3 regions of the Paenibacillus sp. FSL K6-1217 genome follow, and region 2 is predicted to be linked to each of the others. Evidence: predicted binding sites of a transcription regulator. Region 2 holds the regulator's gene; each other region holds the start of a gene.
The links. The regulator Rex, encoded in region 2, represses fermentation and respiration genes when NADH is low (regulators of the CRP and FNR family bind a similar motif). The targets are predictions, from matches to a motif close to TTGTGAAATATTTCACAA.
Positions count from the first base shown of each region.

Region 1: a site for Rex is predicted at 4,197-4,214, ahead of MHH28_RS22440 (cytochrome ubiquinol oxidase subunit I). Genes of this name have one in related genera too.
Region 3: a site for Rex is predicted at 7,172-7,189, ahead of nirB (nitrite reductase large subunit NirB). Genes of this name have one in related genera too.

Region 1 covers NZ_CP150271.1:5,084,138-5,093,847, forward strand. The annotation lists gene cydD (thiol reductant ABC exporter subunit CydD) at 1-1,678, opposite strand, end outside; gene cydB (cytochrome d ubiquinol oxidase subunit II) at 1,678-2,691, opposite strand; gene MHH28_RS22440 (cytochrome ubiquinol oxidase subunit I) at 2,695-4,083, opposite strand; gene MHH28_RS22445 (cold-shock protein) at 4,306-4,536, opposite strand; gene MHH28_RS22450 (cold-shock protein) at 4,627-4,827, opposite strand; gene MHH28_RS22455 (S1C family serine protease) at 5,224-6,471, opposite strand; gene MHH28_RS22460 (hypothetical protein) at 6,829-7,035, shown strand; gene MHH28_RS22465 (MBL fold metallo-hydrolase) at 7,004-7,810, opposite strand; gene yycI (two-component system regulatory protein YycI) at 7,827-8,567, opposite strand; gene MHH28_RS22475 (YycH family regulatory protein) at 8,615-9,710, opposite strand, start outside.
Region 2 covers NZ_CP150271.1:2,360,599-2,370,308, forward strand. The annotation lists gene MHH28_RS10545 (acetate/propionate family kinase) at 21-1,229, opposite strand; gene MHH28_RS10550 (3-hydroxyacyl-CoA dehydrogenase family protein) at 1,226-2,098, opposite strand; gene MHH28_RS10555 (AAA family ATPase) at 2,231-3,733, opposite strand; gene MHH28_RS10560 (hypothetical protein) at 3,726-4,268, opposite strand; gene MHH28_RS10565 (DUF5590 domain-containing protein) at 4,667-5,188, opposite strand; gene MHH28_RS10570 (amidohydrolase) at 5,218-6,519, opposite strand; gene MHH28_RS10575 (redox-sensing transcriptional repressor Rex) at 6,509-7,159, opposite strand; gene dinG (ATP-dependent DNA helicase DinG) at 7,339-9,710, opposite strand, start outside.
Region 3 covers NZ_CP150271.1:2,631,446-2,641,155, forward strand. The annotation lists gene MHH28_RS11900 (glycoside hydrolase family 65 protein) at 1-24, opposite strand, end outside; gene MHH28_RS11905 (Crp/Fnr family transcriptional regulator) at 439-1,158, shown strand; gene MHH28_RS11910 (NUDIX hydrolase) at 1,718-2,200, opposite strand; gene MHH28_RS11915 (NAD(P)-dependent oxidoreductase) at 2,218-2,838, opposite strand; gene MHH28_RS11920 (formate/nitrite transporter family protein) at 3,433-4,251, opposite strand; gene nirD (nitrite reductase small subunit NirD) at 4,271-4,615, opposite strand; gene nirB (nitrite reductase large subunit NirB) at 4,641-7,067, opposite strand; gene MHH28_RS11935 (hypothetical protein) at 7,337-7,984, opposite strand; gene ric (iron-sulfur cluster repair di-iron protein) at 8,156-8,881, opposite strand; gene MHH28_RS11945 (helix-turn-helix transcriptional regulator) at 9,078-9,302, shown strand; gene MHH28_RS11950 (DUF6773 family protein) at 9,280-9,710, shown strand, end outside.

The sequences.
Region 1 (9,710 bases), 2.7 Mb from region 2:
GGCCTTGCTGCATAACGACAATCAGATCCATGTCGATCATCCAGTGCAGGCGGTGAGTAGCCAGGAACACCAGCTTGCCCTCGAACAGCGGCAGCATCGTTTCCTTCAGCTCATATTCGGTCTCAATGTCCAGATGGGCCGTCGGCTCATCCAGCAGCATAACGGGGCGGCTGCTCAGCAGGGCGCGGGCCAGAGCCACACGCTGCTCCTGCCCGCCGCTGAGCGAACGGCCGCCGCCGCCGATCATTTCGTCCAAGCCTTCCGGCAGCGAGGCTACCAGCTTCGATAAGCCTGCCGATTCCAGCGCGGCAGCTACCGCTTCCTGCGTGGCTTCGGGATAATAGAACCGGACATTATCGGCCAGGGTGCCGCTGAAGATGTACGGACGCTGCGGAATATAAGCCGTCTGCTTCCGCCAATGCTCATCGGTCAGCGCACTGACACGGCTTCCATTGATCGTAAGGGTTCCCGAGGTTGGATGAAGGAAGCCGCCCAGAATATCAACGAGCGTAGATTTGCCTGCCCCGCTCTCCCCGATAATACCGATCTTGGCATATCCGCTGAACTCAAGGTCTACATCCTCAAGCGAGGCGGCTCCATCCGCTTCATATTTCACACCAACGGCATTCAGCCGCAGGCTGCTATAATTGTTCCACGTGAAAACCGTTCCCGGCAACCGTCCGCCATCCTCCGGCAACGCCCCCAGCTCTCCCGGCTCCAGCAGCTTCGCCTGGACCGTCTCACGGTCGATGATGCTCTTCATCGCTTCGCCAGCCTCCTTGCCGTCCAGTGTGGCATGGAAATCTGCACCCACCAGCCGCACCGGCAGGAAATATTCCGGTGCGAGAATCAGGATCGTCAGTCCGGTAACCAGCGTCATCTGCTCATTGACCAGACGCAGACCAAGGCTTACCGCTACCGAAGCTACAGAGAGCATAGTGAAGAAGTCCAGTGCGAAGGAAGACAGGAAGGCGACCCGCAGCGTCCGCATGGTTGCCGAGCGGTAGCGGTCACTGACCGTGGCAATACTCTCACTGTGGCTGCGGCTGCGTCCAAGAAATTTCAGCGTCTCCAGACCGCGCAGCGAATCCACGAAATGATTCGACAAGGTACGGTAAGACTTCAGCTGACGGTCCATTTGCTTGCGGGCCGTCATCCCGATCAGGATCATGAAGACGATAATAATCGGCATCGTTAAGGTAAGAATGACACCGCTGGACGTATCCAGGGTGAATACATAGACTAGCAGCAAGGCAGGCGTTACCGCCATACCGACCATCCGCGGAATAATCAGCTCCAGGTAAGTGCGGAACTTGGTTACTCCTTCAAGCACTAATGTGACCATATTTCCGGTCCCCCGGTCGCCAGCCAGCCTTGGCCCCAGCTGGAACAGCTTGTCCATCATCTGTCTCCGCATGCTGCTGCCGGTCGCTTCCGCGAAGCGGTAAGCCGCCCGGCTCATCAGCAGGGCGCAGGCATGACGCACAAGAAACGCAAGAAGGAACAAGAGCGCTCTAGCCCCTTGTTCCTTCAGCGGTTCTCCCGCAAACAGCGCAGAGACAGCTTCTGCCAGCGACTTCGCCAGCAGAAGAATGGAGAAGCTTTGCACCAGGGTAAGGAAGCCAACCAGCAGAAAGACAGGCTTAACTCCTTTGTACCCAAGCAAATTTTTATCCATTAGTATTCAAGATGCTCCTTCTCATGAACCCGTTTGTGGAAGATGAAATAACTCCAGATCTGATAACCGAGCACGAACGGCAGCAGGGTCAGCGCTACAATGGTCATTACCTTCAGCGAATATTGGCCGGAGGCCGCATTCGTAATCGTCAGGTTGAACGCCTGATCCAGCGAGCTGATCATGACCCGCGGGAACAGTCCGATGAAGATCGAAGCGACAGACAGCGCCATCACAGCCCCGGTCATTCCGAAGGCATAACCGTCCTTCTTCTTGGTCATGAAATAGCCGGCCAGCAGATATGCGGCTACACCCAGAACGACTACAATCCACAGCAGCGTTCCGCGTTTATCGAAGATATCCGTCATAGTATACGTCATTACAACGAAGGCCACCAGCAGCGCAGCCAGTGGGATCAGCAGCTTCTGGGCCAGCTTACGCGCCCGTTCCTGCAGATCTCCAAGCGTACGGAGCGTAGTGAACATCAGCCCGTGTACCAGACACAGCAGGACAACCGTTATCCCGGCAACCACCGTATAAGCATTAACGATATCGAAGAATCCGGCATACATCTGCATATCCTTGTCGATCGGCAAGCCTTTGATGAAGCTGGCGAATACCACAGCGAGCAGGAACGGCGGCAGGAAGCTGCCGAAGAAGATGCAGACATCCCATGTTTTTTGCCAAGCCTTGGAATCACGTTTGCCTCTGAATTCGAAGGCTACACCCCGGGCGATCAACGCCAGCAGAGCAAAGACAAACGGAATATAGAAGCCACTGAACAGCGTGGCATACCAATGTGGGAAGGCCGCGAACATCGCACCTGCACCCGTAATCAGCCATACCTCATTCGCATCCCAGAACGGCCCAATCGAGTTAATCAGTATCCGGCGCTCCGTATCATTCTTGGCCAGAATCTGCGTCTCCATCCCTACGCCGAAGTCGAAGCCTTCAAGGAAGAAGAACCCGACGAACAGCACTGCAATCAGCAGAAACCATAATTCATTAAGTGACATGGGTTAGCCCTCCTTGTTATACGGATCGTGGGATTCACCGTGTTCGTTGTCCATAGCATAAGGACCTTTTTTGATCACCTTGATGAACAGGCCGACCAGTACCGCACCCAATATGGCATAAATCGCGGTAAAAGAAATCACCGAGAACAGCACCTGTCCGCTCGTAATATTAGGGGACACACTGTCTTCTGTAGTCATCAGTCCGAATACCGTCCATGGCTGACGCCCGATCTCTGTCATAATCCAGCCGGCCGTGTTGGCAATCGGCGGAAGCAGCAGTCCCCAGAACATGAACCGCATGAACCATTTATTCGGTCTGTCCATCTTTTTGCGCCACATGAGGTAGATCGCATATACCCCAAACAGCATCATCAGCGTTCCGGCAGCGACCATAATCCGGAAGCTCCAGAAGGTTGTTTTGACCGGCGGGATATAATCTCCTGGCCCATAAGCCACTTCATACTCCTGCTGCAGCTCCAGCATCCCCTTGACTTCACCGGAGAATTTACTGTAGGACAGGAAGCTCAGCAGATACGGAACCTGAACTTCATTGCTGTTGGTCTGGTTGTTAACATCGATATTGGCAAACACCGTCCAAGGTGCCGGATCGCCGCTCTTGCCCCACAGCGCTTCGGAGGCGGCCATCTTCATCGGCTGTGTCTCTACAAGATATTGGGCCTGTGCATGTCCCGCAACCGCTACGCCGAAGGAAGAGATAACCCCTACAATTGCTGCAATCTCGAACGATTTCCGGAAAAAGGCAACGTCCTGCTTCTTAAGCAACTTGTAAGCACTGATCCCTGTTACGAGGAATGCGCCTGTAGCATATGCGGCAAGTACTGTATGCGGAAATTCCACCAGCAGCTGGCCGTTCGTAATCAGCGCGAAGATATCATTCATTTCAGCACGCCCGTTATTCAAGGCGAAGCCTACCGGATGCTGCATGAACGAGTTAGCCAGCAGAATCCAGAATGCGGACAGCATCGTCCCGAGGGCTACCAGCCAGATGGATACTAGATGAATCCGCTTGGATACCTTATCCCAGCCGAAGATCCAGATTCCGATGAACGTGGACTCCAGGAAGAACGCAAGCAAAGCTTCAATAGCAAGCGGAGCCCCGAACACATCACCGACAAAGCGTGAATAGTCCGACCAGTTCATTCCGAACTGGAATTCCTGCAGGATCCCTGTCACCACGCCTACTGCGAAGTTAATGAGGAACAGCTTCCCCCAGAATTGCGCCATTCTTTTGTACTCTTCATTGCCCTTTCTTACGTACATGGTCTCCATAATGGCAATTATGAGCGCAAGTCCGATCGATACTGGCACAAAGAAATAATGAAAAATTGTCGTCGACGCAAATTGTATGCGCGACAGCAGTACTGTATCCATATTTCTCCCCTTCCTTCTCCCCATTCGTTATGTCTATTTTGTCAAATTTCCCTCACCCAAAGTGTGATAATAATCACACTCCACGCCCCATTTAGGCATAAAAAACAATAAATTTGTGACAAATATCACAAATTTACGTTCAAAAGCAAAAAAAATAAGACGGTTTCACCGTCTTGAATGTATCCTGCATCTATAGTTGTCTTGGCTCATAAAGGCATTGGTCTAGGTAATGGAAATACCTTTCTTAAGCGATTTGAGATCGCCATTTGAATTAAGCAATTGCGGCAGCATCTTCATGCTACGAACCATTGGGGAATGACAGAGACGGCAGGAAGGCGCATGTTCAAATGCGAAATTATCCCTCATCCATCCATTGCAGTCCTCATTGGTACAAGCCCATATTGCGGTATTTTCTTCTGGTACTTCCTCCAAAGGCTTTTTCCGGTAGTTCATTGCCGTTCCTCCTTCCTTTATGTTGCAAGCAAGTAACGATAAAAAAAGACCGTCCCAACTTTCACAAGCGGGGACGGTATCTTCTATTAATTACAGTTTTACAACGTTTTCGGCTTGTGGTCCGCGGTTGCCTTGAACAACGTTGAATTCAACGCGTTGGCCTTCGTCCAAAGTTTTGAAGCCGTCGCCAGTGATTGCGCTGAAGTGAACGAATACGTCGCTTCCGCCTTCAACTTCGATGAAACCGAATCCTTTTTCTGCGTTGAACCATTTAACTGTACCTGTTTGCATGTGTGTTACCTCCACAAATTTAAATTAATATGTTCTTTTTATCTTCAGACAAAGAAAAAATTCACACATTGAGAAAGGTTGTAGCTTTGGTTGACAGCCCTTTTCAATGCGAGAATAAGGTATCAATTGTATGAGAGTAATTTCATGTTACCACACCTGATTAACAAAGGCAAGCTGTTCTACCCTAATTTCTCCGTTTCTTCCCTTATAAGGACTTCTTCCCAATGTAAGGGCTACCAGCAGGGTTAAATAGTAATATTTATACCCAATACTGCCATTTACCCCATTTATTTAACCTTGAAACAGCCCTGCCCTCTTCTTTTTTAGGGAAGAGGACGCCTTGAACTGTTCCCGTAATCGTGACTGCCTCTTTATTATATACGGCCATTTCCAATTTTATTCCTCAGGCTTCTCCAGAAGCTGGACCGTGGTCTGGTTCACTTCACCATTGCGGTAGAAGGTGATCTTCAGCTTATCGCCGATCTTGGTATGATCGTACAGATATTTGCGCAGCGACAGCGTGGAGATAATCGGCTTGTCGTTGAACTTCGTTATCACATCGTTAAGCTGCAGGCCTGCATCCTTCGCCGGTCCCACCGCATCGAGAACCACTACCCCGTCGGTTACTGCGGACGGAAGATTAAGCTCCTTGCGCTGGTCATCGGCCAGCGGCACATAAGGGTTGTTCAGATCCACTGAATATACGCCCAGATATGAACGGGCGATCCGGCCTTTGGAGGTAAGCTCATTGGCAGTGTCCACTACATGATTGGCTGGAATTGCAAAGCCTAATCCCTCCACGCCCGTATCGGAGATCTTCATCGTATTAATACCGATCACCTTGCCATCCAGATCCACCAGCGCGCCGCCGCTGTTGCCTTCGTTAATGGCAGCGTCCGTCTGGATCACTTCCTGTTCCCAATCGTACACGCCATCCTGGTTCAGTGACACCGGTATCGTCCGCTCTGTATAGCTGACAATGCCGGAAGTCAGCGTATCGCCCAGCCCCAGCGGATTGCCGATGGCAATGACGGTCTCGCCCAGCCGCAGCTTGGAGGAATCCCCGATCTCGGCAATCCGGTCAATTCCCTTGCCGTCAATGGAGAGCACGGCAATATCGCTTACCTTATCCGCGCCTACCAGCTCTGCCTTGTGTGTCTGGCCGTCTACTGTAACAACCTCAAGCTTGCCGGCGCCCTCAATGACATGATTATTGGTGATGATGAACGCCTTCTTATCATCCTTCTTATAGATAACTCCCGAGCCTAACGCGGATTCATCGAGAATATTAAGTTCCTTGTTGTCTTCCTTATGATTAATGATGCTCACTACCGCAGGGCGGACATGTGCAGCAGCCTGAATAATCCGGTCGAACGGATCTGCGCTGCTCGCAGCCACCTTATCCATAGCCACCGGAGCCTGGGCCCTCTCCGTGGTGAACTGTCCTGTTACCAGACTGAACAGCAGTACAGCCACTACAGCACTGCATACCGAACTGATCAGCGCGATCTGCCAGGTTGCCAGAGACCGCTTCGATTTGCGGACAGCCCACTTGCCGTCAGCATATCCGCCGGATGATTTGGAATTGCCGCTTCTGCGCCGTGACACCTTGGTTGAATAGAAATCATCATCGAATAATCCCACGTTACACTCTCTCCCCTCTATTGCCACCGCATTCAAGACCTGAACGCCAAGCAACCACGCCCGAGCTTAACCGCTATATCTCTTAGACTTCATGAAGTACTAAAAGGTTTCACTTGATTTATTCACCACATTCCAGTGGGTTCTAAGCGCAAGGGATGTCTATTATTCTAATAAGCTACTAAAAAGTTTATCAGCTTGTATCCGGAATATTTTGCAACTTAAAAGACTACAATAGGATTAGTACCGCTCTATATGATTGTATCACAGGCAGCCGCGCTGCCCACATGTTTTCTGCGTTAAATAAATGTAAATTATTCACAGCCTCACTGCAATCCAATTCACAAGGAGGACCGGACTATGGAATCTTTCTCAACAAGTAAGGATCTGGTGCAGTTTATTGGCAAGCTGGGGGACCTTAAGGATGAACATTATCAGCTGATTCTAGTTCAGCATGCCATGATTGAGCTGCTGATTGATAAAGGGCTGTTCTCCCGCCAGGAGCTGGAGCACAAGATTACCGAAGTCGACCGCCTTATGACTGGCTCACCTTATCCCATGGCGTAGGCCGGTCATAGTAGGTGTCGCAGAGCCTGAATTCACTGTCTTTGTAAAAGCAGCCCCGGTCCTCCATCGCCCCGCGCACGGACATCTTCGCCAGATCCATCATATTATGGTCTCTGCTAAGATGGGCCAGATAGGCGCGCTTGGTCCGCCCGCTCAGAATTTCGCTGAGCGCTGCGCCTGCCGCCTCATTGGACAGATGCCCCAGATCGCCGAGAATCCGCCGCTTCGTATTCCAGGGATAACGCCCCATCCTCAGCATTTCGATATCATGGTTCGACTCCAGCACAAGCACATCGGCATCCGATATGGCCGTTCTTACCTTGTCGCTGACATACCCGAGGTCTGTCGCTACACACAGCTTCTCCTTGCCGTCATAGAAATTGTAAGCTACCGGCTCCGCAGCATCGTGGGAGATGGCGAAGGATTCCACCCGCATACTGCCGAAATCCCGGTGCTGCCCGGTCTCCATAATGACCCGGTTATGCTCCTCAATCTTGCCGATCCCCTTCTCTATGGCTCCCCAGGTGTTCGAATTCGCATAGATCGGAAGATTATACTTGCGGGCCATCGCACCCAGCCCCTTAATATGATCCGAATGCTCGTGGGTCACAAGAATCCCGTCCAGCTCCGCTCCGGTCAGCTCGCGCATCGCCAGCAGCTCGTCAATCCGCTTCGCGCTCAAGCCCGCGTCGATCATAAGTGTGGTCTCGCCGTTACGCACCACTGTCACATTCCCGGTAGAACCGCTGGACAGTACTGTAAATGAAATCCCCATATCTCTCCTGCTCCTTCTACTCTGTTGTCTTCGGACTGATAATATCCGCACTGATCGCATCCATATAATAGGCGCTGCCGTCCTCCAGCATGAACCGCCACATCGGCGAAGCTACCTGGCTCTCGGAGTTGAACAACTCGCCGTAATAGCCCAGCTCAATCTCCTTCACTGCAGCACCCGCAGGAAAATACTTCTCGATCAGACTGCTAAGCGCCTGCGATGCCGGGAGAACCTTCTGCAGATCCTCGCTCCGGCTTGCCCCGATCTCAATCTTCGGCCAGCGGTAGGCCACAATCTTCTGGTCACTGTTAATCAGCTCCAGCCGCACTCTGAACAGAGACCACTTGTTATCCACCAGCGGATGCAGGACGAACTTGCCGACCTCACTCTCCTGTGAATCGAACCGGTAATTGGCAATGTCGGGAATCTGGCTCTTCAGCAGATTGCTAAGCTCCGAGAACGAGGAGTACATCAGCTTGCTGTCGACCGGCTCCTTAAGCTTCACAGGCTGTTCATTCTGCTCTTCAGCCGAATAACGGTAGGTAATATCGGGCAGCTGTGGAGTGCCGGCCGGAATCGGGCACAGCAGCCGGATATTCTTCTCCTCCATCACCGCCTGAGTCTCTGCGGACAGGGAAGTGAAGTCAAGTCCCGCACTGACCTGATCGCGCACATCGATCCATAGCTGATAGCACAGCAGCAGATTCAGCACCAGAAAGGCATATATCAATACACTCTTGGCCCTTCCCCAGTCCATAACGTCCCTCCTCGAATCGGTATCCTGTCCGCTTGCTCATTTCTGCCCTAATCCAATGTAAGCTCACTGCCGTCACTGAGTGTAACCCGCCAGACCGGATGAAGCTGCAGCTTCTCCCCGGCCAGCGCAGGCATATAGGCAGGCGTAAGCTCAATGATCCGCAAGGAGCTGCCGATCTGCGCCAGCCGCTGCTTCAGCAGTTCGCCGCCGGGCAGCTCAACAATGGTCTTTTCAGATTTCTCCTCATTCGTGTACATCAGGGAGCGCTCATAGGAAGAGACCGTTCCCTGCTGGAGCTCCAGATGGATTACGCCATACTGAAGCTGAGGATTGCTCATAATCGGATAGGAGCCGGACGGATAAGCGCCATAATATTGTTGAAAAGAAACCTTGCGGTCCTGCCGGCTCTCCTCCGTAGCAGCCAGCCTGTAGGTTCCGTTCCAGCCGCCATGGTTATTGACAAACTCCACCGCCACCAGCGCATCCTTCGCCGGTGTGCTGTCCCCGTCTGGAAGTGCTGCAGGATCACTATAACTCATCCAGTTCTGCTCCTGGTCCACCTGCAGGCTGCGTTTGCTGTCAGTATAGATTTTGGAGCCGTCCTTCTCAGGAATATATCTTGTATTGCCTGCATCGAAGAACAGATTGCTCTGCATCTGCTCAATGGTATACATACCCGCAGGCATCACAACTTTAACCAGCGGAACATCTGCCTCAGGGACATAATACTCACCGTTCACGGCTGTATACAGAGTCAGATTCTTACCGAAGTCCACATGCTGCTGCACATCCTGGACCGTAAGATCAGCCTTAGCCGCCTCGTACACAATATCCCCGCGTGTGCTGAAGAAGATGACATGGGCTTTGGAGTCATTTTTGATATTGTAGATCCAGATCCGGTCAATGCTCTCCCCCTCGAACAGCGAATCCGACGAGATCTGCATAACCCGCTGCAGCAGCGTTACCGGAATGCCTGCCCCGAACGACAGCTCAATGCCCGGATTCTCACTGCGGATCTTGTCCCAGTCGAAATCCTGTACGGACCTCCGCTGGAAGCTCTCGAAGCTGCGGCCCTTCAGGCGGTTCATAATCAGGTTATAGAAAGTGGAGCTGGGGTAGAACAGCGTATGCTTGTCTCCGCCC
Region 2 (9,710 bases):
CCTGTAATCTCTCCTCTAATTTAGCTGTTCATTCCCTGCACAAGGCGATAGGTATCGCGTGCAATCACCAGCTCTTCGTTCGTTGGAACCACAAGCACCTGTACCTTGGAATCAGCCTTAGAGATACGGCGCGGATCGCCGGAGCGGACCTTGTTGGCTTCAGCATCCAGTTCGATTCCGAGGAACGTAAGGTTGTTCAGTACTTTTTCGCGCAGCAGGGAAGCATTCTCGCCCACACCTGCAGTAAACACGATAACGTCTACGCCGTTCATGGCAGCTGCGTAAGAACCGATATATTTACGCAAACGGTACTCGTACATTTCAAAAGCAAGCGTAGAATTAGGCTCGCCTTTCTCCGCACCGTCAATAATATCACGCATGTCACTGCTAACGCCAGAAATAGCCAGGAGTCCGCTGTGCTTGTTCAGCATGGAATTCACTTCACCGACAGACAGCTCTTCTTTATTCATTACATAAGGAACAATGGCCGGGTCAAGATCTCCACTGCGGGTACCCATCATCAGACCCTCCAGCGGTGTCATACCCATGGAAGTATCTACGGATATACCGCCATCTACTGCAGTTACACTGGCACCGTTACCGATGTGACAAGTGATAATCTTCAGCTCATTAAGCGGACGTTCCAGATAATCAGCCGCTGCTTTGCTGACGAAATCATGGGAAGTTCCGTGTGCACCATAACGGCGGACCTTGTATTTATTGTACAGCACTCTTGGAATGGCATACATATAAGCCTTCTCAGGCATTGTCTGATGGAAGGCAGTATCGAATACAACAACCTGCGGCACACCAGGCATGTTATTCTCAGATGCGGTAATCCCCATCATCGCAGCCGGGTTATGCAGCGGCGCAAGGTCGAACAGCTGGCGGATCTTGGTCTTCGCATCGGCATCGACCAGTGCGGAGGATTTGAAGAATTCCCCCCCGTGCACTACACGGTGGCCCACAGCATTAATCTCATCGGTGGAAGCGATAACGCCATGCTCTTTGTCTGTCAGACAGGCAAGCACTTTGCGGATGGCTGTATTGTGCTCCAGAATTTCGCTTACTTCGGTTACTTCCTGCTTGCCGGTCGGCTTGTGATTCAGAATGGAAGAATCCATACCGATACGTTCTACCAGCCCTTTGGCGAGTACAGATTCATCTGTCATATTGTACAGCTGGTATTTCAATGAGGAACTGCCGGAGTTAATTACTAAGATATTCATATACGGTCACCATCCTTGTCATACTTGAAGAAGCCTTCGCCCGATTTCGCACCCAGTTGTCCTGCACGTACCATCTTCTTGAGGATTGTCGAAGGACGGTACTTGAGCTCGCCGTATTCACGGAACATATTCTCAAGTGCGGCAAGCACGGAATCCAGACCGAAGCGGTCTGCCATTTCAAGCGGCCCGTTCTGGAACTGGTAGCCGATGCGCATAGCGTCATCAATATCTTCAGGAGAGGCAACCCCTTCCTGCAGCACATGCATAGCCTCGTTAATGAACAGGCAAATGAGGCGCGAAGATACAAATCCGGGGGATTCGTAGATCATAACGCCTTTTTTCTCTACAATCTCATCGACAAAGGCTTTGGTATCTTCAAATGTGCTGTCCGAGGTTTTCAGACCGCGCACAATTTCAACCAGGTCCACCTTCCCTACAGGGTGTATGAAGTGCATGCCGATCACGCGTTCCGGATACATTGTAGAGCTTGCAAGCTCCGTCAAGCTAAGGGTTGACGTATTGCTGGCAAGAATAATGTGGCTCGGGCACACCTGATCCAGCTGATTGAATACCTTTTGCTTGGCTTCCAGATCTTCAACGATGGTCTCAATGACCATATCGCAAGAGCTGAGTTCAGCGAAATGTGTAACCTTTTGGATACGGGCCAGGATCAGCTTTTTCTCCGCCTGGGTAATCGCCCATTTCTCCAGCTGTTTGTCGAGACTGGTCTCGATCATTTCGTAGGAGTAGTTCAGCCGTTCTGCAGTTTTCTCCACCAGCATGACATCCAGGCCTTTGGCTGCCAGCATTTCGGCAATCCCTTGTCCCATTGTGCCTCCGCCGATGACACCGATCTTCTTAAAATTCATGTAAAAGTCTCCATCCTTTCAGGTATCTATACTTCTGTATTGTACCTTCTCTGTCGAAAAAAATAAGTAGCCCGACATATAATGATATCTTAGCATGTCTGAAAAGTAAAAAAAAATAACCGGCATAAAGAATTATGCCGGTAAAAGGACACTGTCACGAAATTGACAACGAAATTGCTCTCCGGAGAGAACTTCTTCCTTCATTAAAATGTCAAGGGAGTAATCAAATATATTTCTCTGCTGCTCCAGCAGGTCCTTTGTACGGATCATCAGATCATCCAGTATTTTACTGTTTTCCTTCATTAGCTCTTCAGTGGTAACCATTTGCAGATTCGCAATGCCGAGCGAGGTAAGCCCTGACTTCATCATGGTCTCAACAATATTCAGCGCCTGGTCGAAATCGCCGCGGGAACCGGTACTGCGTCCGCCGTAATACATCTCTTCCGCAGCAGCTCCGCCCAGGGCAATCATAATCTGATGCTCCAGATAGTCCTTCGTGTACAGATACTGCTCGGTCTGAGGATTATGCCGTACATAACCGAGTGCCTGTCCGCGCGGGGTGAGTGTGACCTGGCTTACGCTTCCGGGACGCAGCAGCTCAGCCATAATAGCATGTCCAAGCTCATGGATCGCTACCCGCTTCTTCTCTTCATGGTTGGTCTCACGGTCGGTCTTCTCGCCCATCATGACCTTGTCGATCGCCATCGACAGATGACGCTGCTCCACCAGGGTCAGATTCTCACGCATCATGTAGATTGCGGCTTCGTTCATCACGCTCTCCAGCTGCGCACCCGAGAAGCCGTAAGCTTCTTCGGCGATTTTATCCAGATTCACGGTGTCATGCAGCGGCTTGTTCTTGGCATGCAGATCGAGAATCGACTTGCGTCCCTTCTTGTCAGGCATATCGACCTGGATGTGGCGGTCAAAACGGCCCGGACGCAGCAGCGCAGAATCAAGCATCTCCTTGCGGTTCGTTGCGGCTACCAGCAGAATGCGCGGGGTATCATTGTTATAAATCCCGTCCATCTCGGTCAGCAGCTGATTGAGCGTCTGATCATACTCACGCTGTTGCCCGCCTTCGCGCTTCCCGCCGATAACGTCAATTTCATCAATGAAAATAATTGCGCTTTGCTTATTCTCCTTGAGCGCGCGCGTACGGGCATCCTTGAACAGATCGCGTACGCGTCCGGCGCCGACGCCGACGTACATCTCAACGAATTCACTACCCGAAGCAGCTACAAACACGGAGTTAGTATAATGCGCCGCAGCCTTGGCCATCAGCGTCTTCCCGGTTCCCGGAGGGCCTGTAAGCAGAATCCCCTTCAGCGGGCGAATCCCGAACTTGCTGATTTCTTCATGCCGGATCAGGAAATCCAGCGCTTCACGCAGCTCCTGCTTGGCATTGTCCTGTCCGCCGATCTCTTCAAAGGTCAGCTTGGAGGGGCCGTTCTTCTTGCGCTTCTTATCCGCACCTGCATTAACTGTCAGACCGCCGCGGGCGTGGGCAATGAACAGGAGCGCGGCAACCATGCCCAGTGCTATGATTACAGGAAAGATATTAATCCCCACAAAAGCCATAAAAATCAGCATGACCGGAACGAATCCGGCTACAACCTCTTTCCAGTACTTAGGCATGGTTCCACACTCCCATCTTGGCTGCTGCACGCGGCAGAATGATGAATTTGCTCTCTGTGCCGTTGCTCAGGCTTACATACACATTGTTGTCGTCAATCTCTGTGGCGGCTGTAACCCCGCTGTACTTGCTGTCCTGCTCCTTCAGTCCATCCAGCTTCGCTGGTATCAATGTATACTTCCGGCTCTCCATCGCTTCCGCTACAGAGAACATTGCTTTATCCCAGTATTCATCCAGCAGCTCGCTCGGCTTCTGCTCTACATCCAGCTTGAGGGTCCGGCCATCGATGGCGGCGCTGCCTTCCTTCGATACATACTGCACCAGCTCACGTAATTTCGTGCCCGGCTGCAAATCCAGTTTCAAAGTGACTTCATTGCGTTTAATAGTAATATGGGAATCCTTCACTCCCTCGTAGGATGATACCAGCTTCTGTAGCGGCTCCTGCACCACGAATTGACGGTAGGAATACCAGCCACCAAACAATAATGCAGCAGACAGCAGAGACGTTAGCAGTACAGGCATAAGACGCAGTTTCAAGAAACGTCCTCCTCTCAATAATGACCGAGCATAACTCTATAATAAAGACCAGCCAGCGTGTCTAGCGCCTATCCGAGACTGACATGCTCTTAAGCATGTCTTAATACAAGTAGTAGTATATCACAGGTGTATATACGATTTTACATAAAGTTGTGAATATATTTAAAATTTTTGATACTAATTTCTGGATGTTTCATGAGCTTATCTTTTTTTATCGGCCAATCGTTGGTGCAAAGTTAGCTCCTTGATCGAGCGTACATACAGATTGGCGCTAGCCAATAAGGAACACACTGAGTGTAGCAATTGGTATATCAATATCTCCAGCCCTTATATATAAAAAAACGGAAGAACAGATATTTCTGTTCTCCCGCAAATTATTCTGCCGCTGAGCGCTTAGCTTAACGGTTCGGCAGACTGTACCCTTCACCGATGGCGCTGCCGTCTGTGAAGCGGTAGAAGTTGTAATAGTAACGCCCGTCTTTTTTGTAAAATAACTGCCAGGCATATTCTCCGTTGTATACACCGGGCAGCAGCCGTTCAATCGTAATGTCCGGCAGCTGGGCGGCAATGATCCCGCGCATCTTCTCTTCCGAGGTTCCTTTACTCAGCTCTTCGGCATACAGGCCGTTGTCGCCTCCGGCAGGCTTGCCCTCCACGGTGAAACGGACCCACACCATCATCTCGGTCCCTGCCTCATTCTTGCCGGTCAGCACCCAGTAGATCTCATTCTCATCCCAGACGGATTTCTGGGCCTTGGTGACCTCTGTTAATCCGGTACGCGCCCGGGCCAGCTCCTTGGCTTCATTCCGCTCGTTCCACTGGTCCTTCATAATGTAGGCATAGAACTGGCTAAGTCCGAACAGAAGGAGCAGCACCAGGATAATTCCCAGCCATATCCATTTTCTCCTCTTCTTCTTCACCGCGTTGCTTCCTTTCCCGTTCTCCTAAATTACCGCTTCAGCAGGCTCTCGAACGTCTCCTGTGCTTTGCGGCGGATGGCTTCTTCATCAAGGGTCAGGCATTGTCCATGCTTCACAACCTGCCTACCGTTAACCCATACATGCTCCACATCCTTGGCACTTGCCGAATATACGGCGTGGGAGAGCAGATCGGTGTGCGGCAGCAGATGCGGCTGGTCAATATCCAGTGCGATGAAGTCGGCCTTCATCCCTGCTGCAAGCCGGCCTACCCCGCTCAGGAAAATAGACTGCGCCCCGTACTCCGTCGCCATCAGAAGCGCCTCAGGAGCCGGTACCGCTGTAGGATCGCCGCTTACGCCCTTGTGGATCAAAGCCGCCAGCCTCATCTCTTCAAACATATCCAGATTGTTGTTGCTTGCCGCGCTGTCTGTACCGAGGGACACTTTCACCCCGGCTCTCAGCAGCTCAGGAACCCGCGCAACCCCGCTGGCCAGCTTCAGGTTGCTGCCGGGGTTATGTGACACGCCAACGTTATGGCGGGCCAGAATTCCGATCTCCTCATCGTTCAGATGCACCCCGTGGGCCACGAGGGACGGACGGGTAAACATTCCGAGCTTCTCCAGATGCGCAACGGGACGCAGGCCGTAGTCGGCCACGTTCTGCTCCACTTCATGGCGCGTCTCGGACATATGGGTGTGCATCGGCAGGTCCAGATCATGGGCAGCCTGCACAAACTTCATGAAAAACTCTGGAGGACAGGTGTAGGGAGCATGAGGAGAGAGCATGGTCGTGATTCTGCCGTCAGCCTTGCCATGCCAGTTACGGGCAAAAGCAATCGCTTCCGCAAGTTTGGACTGCTGGATCTCTTCCGGGCACAGCCCGATCACGCCGCGCATCAGCACAGCACGAATGCCGGACTGCTCGGTCACTTCCGCTACCCGGTCCATATGATCATACATATCGAGGAAGGTAGTTGTGCCGCCCTTGAGCATCTCCAGCACGGACAAGGAGGTTCCCCAATATACATCATCACCAGTGAATTTCTCTTCCATCGGCCACATCTTCTCCTGCAGCCAGGACTGAAGCACCATATCGTCCCCGTATCCGCGCAGCAGTGACATCGCCGTATGCCCATGGGTATTGACCAGACCCGGCATGAACAGCAGACGGCTGCCGTCTACGACCAGAGCGCCTTCTTCCACTGCCGGCTCAGCTTCGCCTATGTAAGTAATCAGATCATTCTCGAGGGTCATATACCCGCTCAGAACCGGCTTGTCGCTGCCCGGAACCAGAAAGTATCCGTTCTTGATTATCGTGGTCTTACTGCTCATCTTCAGCCTCTTCCTTTCCATCATGCAAATAATAGGCCAGGCTCTGCAGATCTGTAGTGAAATCTGCGGCATGAATCCGGATATTGGCAGGCGTCTTGAGAATAACCGGTGCGAAGTTCAGAATCGCCTCGATGCCGGAGTCTACAAGAATATCGGCCACATTCTGGGCTTCGCTGTCCGGCACGGTGATAATCCCGATCCGGATGCCCTGAGAGCGGATCGTAGCGCTTAGCTCCTCCATCGGCTGCACCACCAGCGAGTTGATCTGCTGGCCCACCTTCGGCGGGTAGGCATCGAAGACGGCCGTGATTTTCATCGTATCCTTCAGGTAAGCATTGTAGTTGGACAAAGCATGGCCGAGATTACCGGCTCCGACCAGGGCCACATTAATTTGCTGGTCAAGCTTCAGGATATGGCGGATCTTCTCGATCAGATAAGATACATCGTAGCCGATGCCCTTTCTGCCGAAATCACCGAAATAAGCGAGATCCTTGCGGATCTGGGCGGGGTTCAGATCCAGCTTCTGGCCCAGCTCCTGGGAAGAGACTGTGGAGATTTCACGTTTTTGGAGATCGTTCAGGAAACGCAGGTACACTGGGAGCCTGCGGACGACGGCCTCCGATATTTTATCCGATTTCATGTATTCTCCTCCTTAAAAGTTTTGATAGCATATCCTGCTGTGATGAACTTCGCACAACTCGCTTCGTAACCTTATCCGATTATAGCAACCGTGCCCCGCAGCCTGCCGGAATGGCAGGACAGCGGAAAACGGATCTTCAGGTGAACCTTGACTTATTAATAATAGCAATAGCGCCCCAATTAGGAAACCCCGCCGTCTTCCAGCCATTCGGCAATTCTCGGGACCATCTGCTCGGTGAGCATATGCTCCATCTTGGGACCGGGCAGCGAATACAGGAAGTACTTCCCGTAGTACGATTCAATCACCCTGGTATCAAAAACAATCACGATGCCCCGGTCCTGTGCCGTGCGGACGAGCCGCCCGAAGCCCTGCTTGAAGCGGATAACGGCCTGGGGCACGGACAGCTTCATGAACGGGTTCTTCTTCTGAGCCTGAAGCAGCTCCGACTTCGCCTCTGCCAGCGGATGATTCGGCGGCTGGAACGGGAGTCTGACAATGGCCAGGCAGGTCAATGCTTCTCCGGGAATATCGACCCCTTCCCAGAAGCTGCTGGTCCCGAGCAGGACGGAGGCCGGGCTGTCCTGGAAGCGGCGGATCAGCTTGCTCCGGCTGCCTCCCTCCACACCTTGACCCAGCACTGCGATATCCTGAGAAGCAAGCGCCTCCTTCAGCGGCTCATAGACCTGGCGCAGCATTTTGTAGGAGGTGAACAGCACCAGCATCCGCCCCCGTGTTGTTACAGCCGTCTCGGCAAGGGATTGCACCAGCGTATCTACAAACCGGGCATCCCCTATACTTCCCTTGACGCTCGGGAAATCACGGGGAATGACCAGCAGCGCCTGCTCACGGTACTTGAACGGCGACGGAAGCAGAGCAGTCATCAGACGCCCCTGCTCCGCAGCCTCACCTAGCCCCAGGTTATCAATCATGAACTGGAAGGATTTATCCACCGATAAGGTGGCCGAGGTCAGGATAATACTCTTCTTCTTGTCGAAGAACAGCTCCCTGAGCTGGGTGCTGACATCTACAGGAACGGCATACATCTGGAGCGATTTGCCCTTATAATTGCCGCTTCCCTCCAGCCAGTACACGATATTCTCATCATTCAGGCTCATGAAGAAGCGGATCTGCTCTCTAATGGATGCCAGATCCTTGAACAACCCGCCTATGTCGGTCACCAGACTGTCCGACGAGGATTGGCTGTCCGTATCACGCATCTCGCTGAGCATCCTGTCCCCCTTGCGGATGATATCGCTCAGACTGAGGTTCAGCGTATTCTCAAGAGCAGCCAGCTCCTCCCAGTCCTTCGGCTTCTTGCCCGGCTGCAGGCGGGCCACCAGCTGGCCGGCTTCACCGGCCCCGGCATCGCTGCGCTCAGGCAGCAGACTGAAGAGCCTGTCGCTGAGCGCATCCCAGGATTCCTTCACGGTCAGCAAATCGGGATAGATCCGGTCGATCACGCCGCTCCATTCGGAAGCCTGCTCACTGCCCGAAGACTGCAGACTCTGGCGGAGGGCAGGCAGCTGCCCGCTCCGGCTGTCCTTGTAGAGACGGGTGAGCGTATGAGCGAATGTGAAATATTTCATCTGCATGCCAAGATGCTTGCCGGCAATATCCTCCAGATGATGAGCCTCATCAATAACAAGATGATCGTACGCCGGAAGAAGCTGATGCCCGGCTTTGACATCGGCGAACAGCTTGGAGTGATTGGTAACCACCACATCGGAGATCCCCGCCTCATGCTTGGCCCGATGGTAATAGCATTTGCGGAACCAGGGACAGGCGCGTCCCAGGCAGGAGTCGGTATCACTGGCTACCGTCTCCCAGAAATCGCCGCCCCGCCCGCTTAAGTTAAGCTCCTCATCATCGCCGGTGGTCGTCTGGGTCAGCCAGACAAGCATCTGTGCAGCGGTAAGCGCTTCTTCTCTTGGACTGGTGAAGTCCTTCTTGTTCATGCGGTGCTCGAACTTGCGCAGACACAAATAGTGCCCTCTTCCCTTAAAGATGGAGGCTTTGAACGGGAACGGCACAACGCTGGTCAAGAGCGGAATGTCCCGTTCACGCAGCTGGTCCTGAAGGTTGATGGTATGTGTGCTGACCATCACCTTCTGGTCACTCTTCACACTGTGGTAGATAGCCGGAAGCAGGTACCCCAGCGATTTGCCGGTGCCTGTCCCCGCTTCAATCAGCAGATGCTTGTCTTGCTCCAGCGCTGTAATAACCTCATGGATCATCAGCTCCTGGGCCTCACGGCTCTCATATTGGGGAAGAGCGGCCTTCAGCCGCAGCGTCACCTCATCCATATACTCTTCAAAGGTAATATTCTCCAGCGGGTTGACGCTTCCTTCCTCCCGCGGCAAAGCCAGCTCCGCCCAGTCCCCCACCGCCAGCGCAAGCTGGCGGTAGAAGCTCAGCTCCCCTTCCGGCTGGAAGGTCTCCATCTCCCGCTCCCGCAGCAGACCGTCGAAATACCAGGCCAAATCACTGTCTTCGTCCGCGAACAGCTCATTCAGCCGCTGAACGGTCAGCAGCGGCAGACTGCGCAGCTCTT
Region 3 (9,710 bases), 270 kb from region 2:
ATAGGGATCTGCTACTTTTGCCATAGTTGGAACTCTCCTTCGCTATGAGATGCTCGGTCCGTCCCGCCGCCCCCGGCGGAAGTACGGACACTTTAATTCCAGCGTATCGCTAAGCCCGCCCGGGACCAAGGTCAGCCTGTAAGAGAGTTAGGTGCATTTGTACGGAACCACATGAAGAGAAGAGACAAACACAAAAAAAGCAACTTCTCTTCTGTCTATCCAGAATAAGAGGCAGCTGTTATAATATCCTGTAATCAGGTGAATCCGTCCATGATGGGGCTAAAAACATGCGTCTTCTCACACAAATGAAGTGAAAATTATCACAATGTTAAAAATTCGACACTTTTAAACGAAAATATTTACCCATAAAGAGGAATTTCAAGGTATAATTAATTTAAAATTTACTGAAAAACTGAGGGAATAAAGGGGATGTCGATTATGATAAAGGAACATTATAATGTTATCGAAGCCCGCGGCAATACAAACTGTTTCTCCGAACAGAATTTTAACCGCCTGTTGGTCACGATGAAGGAACGTGTAGTCCCTGAAGGATCACACCTGTTCTGGGAAGGCGATTTCTCGGATAAACTGTTTTATATCAAGCGTGGACGAGTGAAATTAACCAAATCTACAGACGAAGGCAAGGAACTGATTCTGTACATGTATCAGGCTGGTGATATGGTGGGTCAGGCTGACCCGTTCTTCAGCACGAAGCACAGCTTCACTGCCGAAGTCATTGAAGAGAGTGAAGTGGGCGTGATCGAGCAGAAGGATCTGGAGATTCTGATCTGCCAGCACTGTGACTTCGCCATTGACTTCATGAAATGGATGGGTATTCATCACCGTCTCACACAGACGAAATTCCGCGATCTGATGATGTACGGCAAACCGGGCGCACTCTGCTCCACACTGATCCGGCTTGGCAACACCTATGGTGAGAAGACGGGCGACAGCATTCTGATTAACAAAAAAATCACGCATACAGATCTGTCCAACATGATCGGCGCTACCCGTGAGAGCGTTAACCGGATGCTGAGCGATCTTCGCAAAAAAGATGCAGTGGAGTATGAGAATGGCATGATTGTCATCAAGGATCTCGCGATGCTTCAGGAAATCTGCCACTGTGAATTATGTCCCAATGAAATTTGCCGAATTTAATTTCCTAACAATAATACCCTCTATTCACCTCATTGAAACATATCTGACCCAATAAATTTAATAGAGTGGTCAAGGCGCCCTGTCCCGGCGTCTTTTTTTCTTGTCTGTCGATGAATTCACCGCACTAGTACAGCACCAGATTTAATATTGTGAACATGATCATTACCGGACCTTAACGAGCCAGCGTCTTATTCGCACAGCAGTCATTCGGATGCTGTAGGCGCTGGAACGATAGTAACTGCATTTTATACAATGGAATGCTGTAAAAAAGGCTTCGAAATAGAATCTATTGTATTCCGTACAATTGAATGTTAAACAAAGGCCAGTTTTCACCCAAAATCCAACATTCCACTGTATGAAATACAATAGAATCTCATTTTACGATCAGTAATCCATTTTCTATTGCAGGAAATACAATCACCTACTTGAATATAAGAGCAGAAATCGGTAACGCGTGCAGGATCAGCCCAATATCTAGCTTGATGTTCATACTCAGCCTTTAACACCCCTGCGGTCATTCTTACAGTTTTAAAAGTTGATGCTCTACTAACGGCACATCCTATGTACCTTTTACTTCCCAATCATCATGGTATTCTGGTGTTACAGGCAGCTCCTCACCCTTAAGGAACTTTGCAGCATATACGGCTAACGGAGAAGCTGAATCGAGGGTTATGCTAGTGATATCCATCCATTCCGCCCCGCGGGAATCCTGTTCCTCGAACTTTGAAATGGCAACTGGCCCCTCTTCCCCGGTCAATTCAACCTCATACAAGGCTGCCAGATGATGCATCTGCGTAAAGTGATCTTCGTTATGCCGGATAAAAAAATCGTAGGTGCCCAGGTTCTGTTGTACCTTTACTGTATAACCAGTCTCTTCAACAAACTCTCTGATCAAGCCGTCGACCAGTGCTTCACCAGCCTCCAGTCTTCCACCAGGCAGATCGTATCTTCCGCTATAAGGGCCTCTTCCTTTATGGATCACCAGCAGCTTGCCGTCACGCTGACAAATTCCATATACGCCAAAATGGTTAAAGCTTTGCATCGCAGCTCCTCTCCTTATCAGTAAGCTATACCTACACGGGCTCTTATGAATTCGCCAGCATCAATTTGGCTATAAGTAAATTCTGCTGTATCCGCTACAGATATTTCAGTGCCGCCTCCGGGCAAAATATCTTGTCTCACACGATAGCTTCCCCAACGTTCTCCGCTCACCAGAGCGGTTGGACACACAATGGTCCATTTCAGAGTCGATCGCTCCAGCAAGCGGTATGCTAGTTCATGTTCTTCTGCGGCACGGGTGGACCTGCGTTTAGATTCGCTGGATTGGTAACGCAGGAGTTCCGGGGAAAGCTCACTTTGGAGAATGCCCGCAGTTCCTACGGTTATAATGCGCTCGATTCCTTCCTCATACATGGCTCCGATGATAAAAGGCATACTCTCTGAAAGAGTGGTTGTCCCGTCAATGTTCAATGCACTAATCACTACATCATTTCCCTGTACTGCCCGGGAGACATCATCTTGACTAAGCGCATTACCTTGAATGATCGTCAGGTTGGCATGGAGCGGCTGAACCTTCTCCGGCGTGCGGACCAACACGGTCACATGATGTCCATCCTGAAGAGCATGAGTAACGATGTGACTCCCCACCCGGCCGGTGGCACCAAGAATCAATATATACATTTGAAAAGTAACCTCCTGGGTTGTGACATTAATTCCTTTCTGCAATTGATGCGATTCCGGTAAATGCAGCGTCAATTCCCAGATCAGAAGATGAAATGATATGCATTCCAAAAATGTTCACCCACAGTTCGGTGACTGTCCAGACTTTTCATCAGATGTTCCCGCTCGACAAAGGAATCTTCAAAGGCTGTCGCATCTCCAGTGTTGGCTGCATGGATTAAGCGCTGGAAACATGAACTGCCCCTTCTATGAACTGTTTGGCTAAATACGTATAAATATACCATTAAATTCTATACAGCGAATAGTAAAAGATAAGCTTGCTGCTTTAATATACAGCCCGTTGGCATAGTGGAGCCTCCCACAAAGCATCTTCTCTATAGCCACCGAACAAATTACCTTAACAAATAAAGAATGTATCCGATTTTCCGCATACATCTTACCACCGTCCCCCTCACCTGCCCCATGTATTCGGTTTTTCACATACATCTGAGCCCCCGCACGTCAGCACCGGCCTAATGTATTCGGTTTTCCGCATACATTTACTCCATGCAAAAAAGCCCCGCAGCCATCTAACCGCTGCGGGGCTATTCCTATTCAGCTTGCCTTCTTCGTCTGAGGTGGAGCAGATAGCTTACGCGAAGTTCGCACAGGTGAGATCAGCCAGTAGGCCATGCCGACGAAGACACCGCCGCCGATGATGTTGCCAAGCGTAACAGGAATCATGTTGTGGAACCAGCCGGCGATGCTAACAGTCTCTGGATGATTCGGCAGCAGCACGGCTACGCTGAGGAGCGTCATGTTCGCTACACTGTGTTCATAGCCGCTCGCGATGAAGGCGAACAGACACCACCAGATCAGGACCAGCTTCGCCGCTTCACTCTTGGCGCGGGAGGACATCCACAGCGCCAGGCAGACCAGCCAGTTACAGAGAATGCCGCGGAAGAACAGCTCGGAGAACGGCAGACTCATCTTTTTGGCGGCGGCCGCGAAGATCAGATGCTCGGCAGGCGCTGCCTTGAAGAGACCCGAACCCTGAATCAGCAGCGCCAGCACCACAGCACCGGCCACATTGCCGAGGAATACCAGGACCCAGTTCTTCACGGTGTCCCAGACTGTAGTTCTCCCGGCAAGTGTGCTTACCGTGAAGAACATATTATTACCCGTGAACAGCTCTGAGCCTGCGAAGACCACCAGGGTCAGGGCAATCCCGAAGGATGCGCCCATAATCAGCGGCTGGAACGGTGACTTGATCGCCGCCAGAGGCGCCCCCAGCGAGAAGATCAGAATAATACCAATACCTACATAAGCTCCTGCCAGGAGTGCCGCCAAGAAATACTTGGGCAGGCTCTCATTCATTTTGTCGCGTTTCCCTACGGCTGTCTCAACGATATTCTCTACGCTCTGCGTAAACATATCCGCACCTGCTCTTCCTTTAATTTAGGCTTGCTACTGCCGCAGGCAGAGTGACCTTAACAACTCCGCCCTCTACGACAGCCGGATAGACATCTGCCTGCCCCCGGTCCGGGGCCTGAACCTCTCCCGTGCGAAGGTCGATCTTCCAGTCATGCAGCGGATCATATAAATAATAGCCTGATACGATTCCCTCCGCGAGCGGACCGCCCTTCGGGTGGGGACTGTGGTTACGGACCGCATACACTTCTCCGTCCGATGTGCGGAATATTGCTAATTCCACCTCTCCTGCATGAACTACACGGCCGATCTGCAGCATGAAGTCTTCCACTGCTCCAACAGCATATTCCCGATTACTCCGTTCCATTATCCTCTCTCCCTCTCCCTTTAGACTATACCTGTGTCTGTTCGAACAGTGCGGTGCGGGTGTTTTTGTCATCCAGCATTTTCCGCCAAGGATCACTCACCTGGGCCAGGGCAAAATCAATACGTGCCGCCAGCTCCTTACGGTTGTCGTCACTGCCCATGACCACAGTCTGGATATGCTCAAGACCCATACGCTCTACCCATTCGGAGGTTCTCTCCAGGTAATTGCCGGTTTCACGGTAATACTGGATAACAGCGGAGCAGACCTCAACCAGTTCCTCGTCGGTCTTCACCTTGCAGAAGGCATCTGCGATCCGCGGCTTAATCCCGCCGTTGCCGCCGATAAATACTTCCCAGCCTCCGTCATTGCCCACAATCCCGATATCCTTCGTGCAGGACTCTGCACAATTACGCGGACAGCCGTTAACCGCCATTTTGAACTTGGCCGGCATATCCAGCCGCTCATACTTGCGTTCAAGCATAGCGCCCATGCCCATGGAATCCTGTGTACCGAAGCGGCAGAACTGCGAACCAACGCAAGTTTTTACCGTACGCAGCGACTTTGCATAACCATAGCCGGACGGCATATCCAGCTCCTCCCACACCTTAGGCACATCTTCTTTTTTGACACCGATCAGGTCCAGGCGCTGTCCGCCCGTTACCTTCACAACCTTCACATCATATTTCAGGGACACATCGGCAATCCGTTTCAAATCCTCGGGAGTGGTCACCCCGCCATACATCCGCGGTATAACTGTATAAGTTCCGTCCTTCTGAATATTGGCGCTCATCCGTTCATTGACGAACCGGGATTCCTTCTCGTCCTCATGGGTGTCCGGATAGATCATGCCTAAGTAATAGTTCACTGCAGGGCGGCATTTCGAACAGCCTTCTGCCTGCTTCCAGTCCAGAACATGCATGACTTCCTTGGTGGTCCGGAGACCTTTGGCCGTAATTTCGGCTACGATCTCATCCCGGCTAAGCGAAGTACAGCTGCAGATTCCCTGCTTGGCGCTCTGCTGGAAGCTGTCTCCGAGAACGAATTGCAGAATCTGCTCCACCACTGGCTTACAGCCGCCGCAGGAGCGGGTGGCACCCGTGCAGGCTTTAATCTCATCCACCGTAGTGAAGCCGTTCTCCGTAACAGCATCCACAATCGCTTTTTTGGTTACACCGTTGCAGCCGCAGACGATTTCTTCATCGGCCATTGCTTCGACGGACATGCCTTTCTTGGCTCCGCCTCCGCCGCAACAGCTCGTGCCCATTACCTCGTCGTAGATTTCGTTCGTCATCTCTGTGCCGTTTTTCACAAGCTTCTGCAGGCTGGCAGATTCCGTGACATCACCGAACAGCACGGCACCGACAATCACATTATTCTTAAGCAAAATCTTCTTGTACGTTCTCTTCCATTCATCCTTGGCGGAAATAACGGTATGCTCCGGCGTTTCGGTGAATTCACCTGCCGAGAATACATCTACACCGGAAATTTTGAGTTTGGTTGCCACAACGGAGCCTTCATAGCCCGGAGTCTGTACACCTGACAGATGCTTGGCAAGAACCATGCCCTGCTCGAATAGCGGTGCGACCAGTCCGTAGCAGGTTCCCCGGTGCTCTGTACATTCACCGACCGAATACACATCAGCCATAGAAGTCTGCAGATAATCGTCAACTACAATCCCGCGGTTAACGGTAATTCCGCTGTCCTTGGCAAGCTGGACATTAGGCTTAATGCCCACTGCCATTACTACAAACTCTGCCGGCAGCTCACTGCCGTCACTGAAGCGCAGGCCGGTAACCCGTTCTTCGCCGGTGAGTTCAACCGTCTGCTTGCCCATAGCGAATTTCACACCTTGACGTGTAAGCTCTGCCTGCAGCATTGAAGAAGCGGTACGGTCCAGCTGACGCTCCATCAGATCCTCCAGCAGATGAACAACGGTGACATCCATACCCAGATTGACCAGGCCCTTCGCTGCTTCCAGACCCAGCAGTCCTCCGCCGATAACAGCCGCCGTACGGTACTGCTTCGCCGCTTCCAGCATCGCATCACAGTCCGCGATATCGCGGAAGCCGACTACCCCATCCTTAGTGCTGCCGGGTACGGGTAGAATGAAAGAGTTCGAGCCTGTTGCAATAATAGCTTTATCGTAAGGAACCGCCAGTCCGTTATCGGTCAATATTAGTTTATTTTGTTCATCGATCCGGATAACTGTCGTGCCGGTATGCAGTGTAATATGATTATCTTCATACCACCCGAGATCATTGAGAATGATGTCTTCAATTGTTTTGCTGCCTTCAAGTACATAGGACAACATAATCCGGTTATAGTTGGGATGCGGCTCACTGCCGAAGACAGTAATATCATAAGCGCCGCCCAGCTTCAGAATCTGCTCAATAGTGCCTACTCCCGCCATGCCATTCCCAATCAGCACTAACTTTTCTCTTTCCGCTGCCACTGGTAGACCCTCCTTCAGAAACTCTAATTTCTTCAATCAACTTACCTGATAGGAAAATTATACTGCCCCCAATTCCATGGCAAGTGTGACCGCAGTCACACCTTATGTGAATTTTTTCACACAATTAGAAACAACTTCCCGCCCTTACTGAGGACAATCTATAACGTGTAGCTTAGAAATTCTTATATTTCAAAAAAACGGATAACTATGCAGTTTCGCACAGATATCCGTTCATTGGGACCACATTTCACTTATTTCACTTCATTCACTTATTTCAGTACCAGGGAGATCTCCAGCTTGTCCTGCGGACTGAGCTTCATATCCACTCCATTACCGAGCAGACCTTTATCGTTGACCTTCAGTCTCCATTCCTCGCTGCTGAGCGGGGAATATTCCATCACAGTGAGCACCGTCCGGTTATCTTCGGCAAGCTTGACCATGCCGCTGTTTTTCAGCAGTCCCTTGACAGACATATCCTGCATAAAAGGAAGCACATGCGAATGGGTCAGCCCTGGCTGCTCGCTCCCCCCGTTCACTGTGATGATGACAGGTTGAAACATCTTTCCGTTGTCGGCAGGCCCTGCCGACATCGTAATAGCTGCACCCGGTTCCACGGTCGTACTCAAATCTTGGACCTTCTTGCCGTTCACTTGAATCTCCCAGCCCATATCCTGACCGAGGGAGACCTTATTCACCTCAAGAATCTTATATCCATCCTCTGAAAAATTCACAACGCCGCTCTTCTTGAACAGCTCTATAAGTGAATTCCCAGGCATATAGGCTTCATTAAGCAGTCTGGCCGAGCTTCCGGCCATTTCGCTGTCCCCTATCTTGACCGAAAAGGCGATCCCTTGCCCCCCGTTACTGCTTCCGGCATTCCCTGATCCCCAGCTGCAGCCGCTTGCCGCGGCCAGCAAGAGAAGGCACAACATTAAGCGCATCCATTTCCCAGACATTCCACGGCACCGCCTTTATATGTATTTTCCCGGACTCTTTAAGGATAACGCATAGAGGGAGGGTTCTCAAATCATTTTTGCCGGCAGAAAAAGTAAAAAGCCCCCGAAGGGACTTGTACCTTGCAGCTGGTCCTATTGATAACGCAGGAAGAGAATGTTGTTCTCCAGATGCACATGCTCAAAGGTCATGCCTTCCAGTTCTTCAAGACGGGCATAGGTCAGGCGATAGGTCGTGCAGGCATGTGCGGGCGGTGTGTAGTCATTAGTGACTCTGCGCAGTTCACGCAGGATCTCTCCGGCCCCGTCATGCTCTGCTTCCAGACTCTTCAGCAGTCCGCGCAACTCAGCCTGTCCTTCTTCGCTCGGGTTCTGAGTGTAGGCCAGCATCTTAGGGAATTCGCTCTCTTCTTCCTGCGCCGTATGCTGGAGCAGCTCTTCACGCAGCGTATTGAACAGACGGTGCATCTCTCCCAGGTGCAGTGAATCCTCACCATGAACGCGGAACACCTTAGTAACATTTTGGCTGATTAACGGAAGCTCTTCGCGCAGGTAGCGGTGATGCTTATTCACGATATAATCCACCAGTTCCTCGGAAGAAGCTTCGTTCCAGGCTGTACCCTCCTCCAGAACCGGATGCTCCTCCTGCAGCTTGTTCAGATCCTGAACCATTGCTTCGGGGTCAAGACCTTTCTCGGCAGCGGCTTCAGCCAGCGGCTTTGCACCTCCGCAGCAGAAATCGATCCGCTGAGCCTTGAAGTAATCTGCTGCTTTAGGGAACTGCAGGACAATATCCCTTACCATTGCTTCCGGGGTGAACCCGGGATGAATTGTTGTATCGTTTAATTGATTGGACGCCATGTTGGCCCCTCCTCAGGTTAAGGTATAGGTTTGTGCTTCTTTTCACTTCTACACCTTATCACTGGCTTTAGACCAAACTTGTGATTGTACGCACTGAATATAACAAATTTTAATGAACGAGAGATTTTAATACTTATATGTTAAATATACTAGACATTTTGTTATGTATATATTACACTATGCCTGAGGTGAGGGAATGGGGAAAAATCTGAGGCTCAAAGCCTCCAGAGCAGAAAAAGACATGTCGCAGAAGCAGCTGGCTGATGCTGTGGGGGTCACCAGACAGACGATTATCGCGATTGAGAATGGTGATTACAACCCCACCTTAAGATTGTGCATTGACATTTGTGTAACGCTTGGGAAGACGCTGGATCAACTATTTTGGGAGGGAACGAAGGATGGGCAAAACGAACCTGGATGAGAGACAATTACAGAAGCGGCACAAGGCGGGGAATCAGGCATTTCTTTTGATGGCATTCTTACTGCTGGCAGACATGGGACTGCAAAATTACGGGATCAGGTGGCTTGAGTATCCGCTGAGCAATTACACGATTTTCATGCTTGGCGTGGGCTCCTATCTGGTACGGCTGATCTGGAGCGGTGCATATGTGGGACCTGGCGGAGGGCAGAGCAGAGTGAACGGGAGAAGCATTGCGGGCGCAGCTCTGGCGATGCTGGTGGCGGCCTGTGTTGTTATTGTTACCTTCATGAATCCATCCGCTCAGACAGCAGCTGACGGCAACGTAAACGGGAAGGTGATTCTGATTATTTCTGTTAGCGCAGCACTGATCATCTTAAGCACTGTGTTCTTGATCCGGCGGAGGAATAA